2 regions of the Vibrio sp. WZ-1 genome follow, and region 2 is predicted to be linked to the other one. Evidence: predicted binding sites of a transcription regulator. Region 2 holds the regulator's gene; the other holds the start of a gene.
The links. The regulator CRP, encoded in region 2, controls carbon source genes, mostly activating them, when cyclic AMP is high. The targets are predictions, from matches to a motif close to TGTGANNNNNNTCACA.
Positions count from the first base shown of each region.

Region 1 (3,197 bases), on a different contig from region 2:
GTTTCTTTCGGCAGGCCAACGATCAGATGCGTACACACCTTTATGCCTAGAGCTCGAGCACGTTTGGTGATCTCAGCGTAGCACTCAAAATCATGACCTCGGTTGATACGCTTGAGGGTGTCATTGTTGGCAGTTTGAAGACCTAGCTCTAGCCAAATCTCGTAACCTTGGTGCACGTAATCAGACAATAAGTCTAATACTGCATCAGGCACGCAATCTGGACGAGTACCCACGCAGAGACCGACTATATCTGCTGCCTTCAATGCTTCCTCATACATGTTTTTGAGGACTTGTACTTCTGCATAGGTACTGGTGTATGCCTGAAAATATGCTAGGTACTTCTTCGCTCGATGGATCTCTCCAGCACGATCTTTCAATTGTTCGTGAATACTTTTGATCTGGACTTCTTCATCGGCAAACGAGGCCACATTACAAAATGTGCATCCTCCTCGACCAATGGTGCCATCGCGATTTGGACAACTGAAACCACCGTGTAAAGTCAGCTTATGGACTTTTTCACCGTAACGACGCTGTAGATCTTGGCCTAGTGTGTTGACCAACTCATGTAACTGCATAAATTCTCACCAATAGTAAACCGTAATAAATCTCACTACGATCTATGTAACAAAATTACATCCCTGCAAGAAAAAACAAACGATTCTAGTTAATTCAAACAACCTGGTAGCGGAGCCAAATCAATAAAACTGCATAAAACCAACTCAAAACGTGCAATGTTGCGTAAATGTTAAACAAATAGTGCATATTTAAACGAAAAATTTGGGTCACAAAGGCGACTTTTCGTTGCATTCCGAAGTCACAAAATTGTAGGATACTTACACAACCCCGCCGTTTTTGTGACTTTTATTACAATATCAACGACGGGAATTGTCGGTGTTATCCCGCTCCCACCTATATAAGTCACTAAATTGTGGCAATAAATAAAGGGATATCACCAAGGATTGTTTTTCTCGCAAAATTTTTCCTGCGAGATACGGAAAGGAATCAAGACTGGTCAACCTCGGCCAGTGGCGAATCATAAATATAAAGGATAAGACGTGCAGAACGTCCATAGACAGCCAAGATCTGTCTGGGGTTCTTACGTCGACATTGAACTGGAAGGATGTATCTATGGTAGATAGAGAGCAAAATCCACAGGGTCTGTACACTCCGGAGCTGGAGCATGACGCTTGTGGTATCGGTTTTGTTGCTCACCTTAAAAACCGTAAATCTCATGAAGTAGTGACTCAAGCATTGGATATGCTGGCTCGCATGGAACACCGTGGTGGTCAAGGTTGTGACCCTTGCAGTGGTGATGGCGCAGGTATCTTGTTACAAAAACCTCATGAATTCCTATTAGAAGAAGCTGTTAAGCTAGGCATTAAACTGCCTTCGTTTGAAAAGTATGGTGTTGGTGTCGTTCTCTTCCCGAAAGACGAATACAAACGCGCACAGTGTCGTGACATTCTAGAGCGCAATGCCCAGCGTCTAGATCTTGAAGTTATCGGCTATCGCGTTTTGCCAACCGACAACTCAATGATCGGTGCAGACCCACTAAGCACAGAGCCTCAGTTTGAGCATGTGTTTATCTCTGGTGGCCCTGGCATCACACCTGAAGAGCTAGAGCGCAAACTGTACGTACTTCGTAACTACACAGTGCGAGTTTGCCTAGAAAGCGTTTCGAACATTGGTGACGACTTCTACATTAACTCAATGTCTTACAAGACATTGGTGTACAAAGGTCAGTTAACGACAGAGCAAGTACCTCAGTACTTCCTTGATCTACAAAACCCGACCATGGTGACCGCACTAGCACTGGTACACTCTCGTTTCTCTACCAACACCTTCCCGAAATGGCGTCTTGCACAGCCTTTCCGTTACATTGCCCACAACGGTGAAATCAATACAGTTCGCGGTAACTTGAACTGGATGAAAGCCCGTGAAGCAATTCTAGAATCAGACCTGTTTACTCAGGCTGAAATCGACATGCTTCTTCCTATCTGTCAGGAAGGCAGCTCGGATTCATCTAACTTTGACATGGCACTTGAGCTCCTAGTTCTTTCTGGTCGCAGCCTGCCACACGCATTGATGATGATGATTCCGGAAGCATGGCAAGAAAACAAAAACATGGATCCTAAGCGCCGCGCGTTCTACCAGTACCACGCGAACATCATGGAACCATGGGATGGTCCTGCTTCAGTATGTTTTACTGACGGTGTTCAAGTTGGTGCGACACTCGACCGTAACGGTCTGCGCCCTTCTCGCTACACAGTGACCAAAGACAACTTCCTAGTGATGGCATCTGAATCTGGTGTTGTGGATATTGAACCAGAGAACGTTGAGTTCCGTGGTCGTCTGCAACCAGGCCGTATCTTTGTTGCGGACCTAGAGCAAGGTCGCATCATCTCTGATGAAGAAGTGAAAGACACCATCGCAACAGCGCAGCCTTACGAGAAGTGGGTAGAAGAAAACCTACTGAGCTTGAAGAAACTGCCAGATGCGAGCAACCAGTTCAGTCAACCTTCTCCTGAGCGCTTGCTGCACCGTCAACAAGCTTTCGGTGTGAGCACTGAAGAAGTGAACGAAATCATCGTTCCAATGGCGAATGACGCGAAAGAACCATTGTCAGCAATGGGTGCCGACTGGCCTCTTGCGGTTCTATCTCATCAGTCTCAGCACCTTTCAAACTACTTCAAGCAGCTGTTTGCACAGGTAACTAACCCACCGATCGACCCGATCCGTGAGCGTATGGTGATGTCGCTGAACACGTACTTGGGTAAAGACCAAAACCTTCTGACTGAAACACCACTTCACTGTCAGAAAGTCGAATTGGAATCACCAGTTCTGGCGAACTCTGAACTTGAGAAACTGCGTGCGATCGATAACGAGCACCTACAAGCGAAGACGTTGGATATCGTATTCCAAGCCAATGAAGATCAAGGTAAGCTTGAGCGCGCACTAAAACGTATTTGCCAATACGCAGAAGACGCGGTTATCGATGGTTACTCAATCATCCTACTAACTGACCGTGCAGTGAACTCAAACCACGCGGCGATCCCAGCAATGCTGGCAGTTGGCGCAGTACACCACCACTTGATCCGCAAAGGTCTACGTGCGAAGTGTGACATCGTGGTTGAAACCGGTGACGCACGTGAGACACACCACTTTGCAACATTACTTGGTTACGGTGCGAATGCGGT
Region 1 covers NZ_JBQEQR010000083.1:80,381-83,577, forward strand. The annotation lists gene ACTS60_RS20285 (TIGR01212 family radical SAM protein) at 1-575, opposite strand, end outside; gene gltB (glutamate synthase large subunit) at 1,129-3,197, shown strand, end outside.
Region 1: gltB (glutamate synthase large subunit) is a predicted target of CRP. The motif match lies at 854-869, and genes of this name have one in related genera.

Region 2 (3,197 bases):
GCAAATGACTTCCCAGGGTTAGAAGAATTCTTCCGAAAGTATGGTGAAGAAGGGACCGGCAGCGTGCGTCGCTATCTGCATACCTTCGATGAGGCCGTCCCCTACAATCAAATGCCAGGCACCTTCACACCATGGCAAGACTTACCAGAAGACAGCAACGTACTGTTCTATGAAGGTTTACACGGTGGTGTTGTCGATGGTGACGTCAACGTGGCTCGCCATGTGGACTTTCTGATTGGCATGGTACCCATTGTGAACCTGGAATGGATTCAAAAGTTCGTTCGCGACACTCGCGACAGAGGCCACTCCCGAGAGGCGGTAATGGATTCGATCGTGCGCTCGATGGACGATTACCTCAACTACATTACCCCGCAATTCTCGCGGACTCATATCAACTTTCAGCGTGTGCCAACCGTCGATACTTCCAACCCACTTAACGCCAAAGGCATCCCAAGTTTGGATGAAAGCTTCGTCGTTATCCGCCTACGTGGCATCAAGAATGTCGACTTTCCATACCTCCTGGCTATGATTGATGGCTCATTCATGTCTCGTCATAACACCATTGTGGTGCCGGGCGGTAAGATGAGTTTTGCTATGGAGCTCATCGTCAGACCAATCTTACAGCAGTTGATCGAAACTGGGAAAATTGGCTAAAAGCCCTTTCAATAAGGTGTTTACTTTTCATACCGTGATCATGTGCACAGTTTTGCTTACAAAATCTCAATCATGGCACGATTAAAATCAAGAAATCGTTTCCGAAAAAGGATACTATTTCTAACCGAAACACAAGAGAGCTTGCAGCATATAAAAAGTGCTCTTATTCTAGTAAGCCAATTCAGGCTTAGCTAAAATATGGATAGCGCAAGCGTACCCTGCAGAGGAAGTGAGATATTATGGTTCTAGGTAAACCTCAAACCGACCCAACATTAGAGTGGTTTCTTTCACACTGTCATATTCATAAGTACCCATCAAAAAGCACGCTAATTCACGCGGGCGAAAAAGCAGAGACTTTGTACTACATCGTTAAAGGTTCTGTTGCGGTTCTTATCAAAGACGAAGAAGGTAAGGAAATGATCCTTTCTTACCTAAACCAAGGCGACTTCATTGGTGAGCTTGGTCTATTCGAAGAAGACCAAGAGCGTACAGCTTGGGTTCGCGCTAAATCTCCTTGTGAAGTGGCAGAGATTTCTTTCAAGAAATTCCGTCAACTTATCCAAGTTAACCCAGACATCCTAATGCGCCTTTCTGCGCAAATGGCTCGTCGTCTACAAGTTACTAGCCAAAAAGTGGGTGACCTAGCGTTCCTAGACGTAACTGGTCGTATCGCTCAGACTCTTCTGAACCTTGCTAAACAGCCAGATGCGATGACGCACCCAGACGGCATGCAAATCAAGATCACTCGTCAAGAAATCGGTCAAATCGTTGGCTGTTCTCGTGAGACAGTAGGTCGTATCTTGAAGATGCTAGAAGAGCAGAACCTAATTTCTGCGCACGGTAAAACTATCGTTGTTTACGGAACTCGTTAATCTCGATTAACGTTTAAAAAATTTAAAAGCCACCAAATGAAAGTTTGGTGGCTTTTTCTTTTGTGGGAATCGGGAACGGAAAACAAAGAATCGAGAGTCGGGATCGCTGCGTTCCGAGAGCGGACTTCGTCCTTAGAGATACAGCCCTCTCAGATTCCGAGAGTTAAAACCTCCCCCAGCAAAGCGTTCCCGCCCCCATAGGTCATAGCCCGTTCTCGTATCTATTAACCGTTGGTGCTTTCGAAAATCTTATCTGCTGATGCCGCTACAAATCCTGGGTACAACTCACCGTTATCCATTGAGTAGCGCTTAGCAAACTCGTAGAAGCCCCCTGGAATCACCTCAACGCCTTCAGTAAAGGTCACTGGCACTTTGTCTGCCATGGTCGATGATTGCTCTAGTAGCACCTCTGGCGTGCCTTTTACTTCGCCGCCATTTTCATTGATGGTGAAGCCTGCTGTACGTAGATGGTCGTTTACTTGCTTTACTTCTTGATGCTGGTTGAGCTGATTCACACTCACTGTGAAGTGGTTAGCTCCGTAACCGTGCGCAGCAAGCCACGAAGCGTACTCACTCTCTTTCGCCAAGGTTTGGAAATCAGCATAGCTGAGATCCCATAAACGACCGCCGTACAAGAAGTCGCTGTTTGTCAGTTTAGAAGCATCAACCTGCTCTACCAGTTTATGAACGATGGCTTGTAGCTCTGCTGAGCACTCATCCACTTTCAATTCACTGATGAAGACTTTTGGCTGCTTCGGATCTGGGTGCTCAAAATGTTTTGCCACCAGCTTTTTGCTTTCAAATACGTAATCACCACAGGCTTTATAACCCACTGCCAAGAATGGCTTCGCCAGCGTTTCAATGCCTAGGGGAGCGACATTAAACGTACGTAACGCAATATGGTCATTAATCAGAGGCTCATCTTCTTGAAGAAGTTGATGAACTTTAGCAGCAGAAGGACAAAGACGTTGAATGTAGTCTTGCCATAGCGATTCAAATAACACATCGGGCGTCATAACGACTCCTTGTTATGAAATGTAGAGTTAGGGGTAAGAGGAAGTTGACCACTCGTTCACAGCCCTAAAGCTGTCCAGAATCACGAACGAGCAGTCATCAACCTGTGACGGTATGTGCGGCATAAGTGCCAGTCAGTCAACACGCTCTGGAGAGTCTTGAGCTCGCCTTTGGCGTTTGCCAGCGCGCTTACCGAAATCCTAACTTGGTAAATAGCTCTGGCAGAGAGAAGCAGCGATACTTTGTCACCGCTTCGTATTTCTCTATTACAGGCTTACACCCGGGCTCAATGTTTCAGGCAAGACCGTCTCTTGCCCTTCCATTGATGCCATTGGGTACGCACAGTAGTCTGCTGCGTAGTAAGCACTTGGACGTAGGTTACCCGACGCACCCGGCCCACCAAATGGCGCATCACCACTTGCGCCCGTCAACTGACGGTTGCGGTTCACGATGCCGGCACGAATGTGGTCAACGAAGTATTCCCACTCTTGGTCGTCGGTTGAAACCAGACCTGCCGATAGACCAAAGCGCGTATCGTTCGCCAGTTCTACCGCTTTCTCTAGCCCTTGGTAGCGTACAACTTGCAGAAGTGGACCGAAGTACTCTTCATCTGGCAACTCAGCAATGTTCGTCACATCGATGATGCCTGGAGAAACA
Region 2 covers NZ_JBQEQR010000043.1:16,759-19,955, forward strand. The annotation lists gene ACTS60_RS01815 (phosphoribulokinase) at 1-654, shown strand, start outside; gene crp (cAMP-activated global transcriptional regulator CRP) at 894-1,526, shown strand; gene ACTS60_RS01825 (DUF1338 domain-containing protein) at 1,751-2,542, opposite strand; gene astD (succinylglutamate-semialdehyde dehydrogenase) at 2,807-3,197, opposite strand, start outside.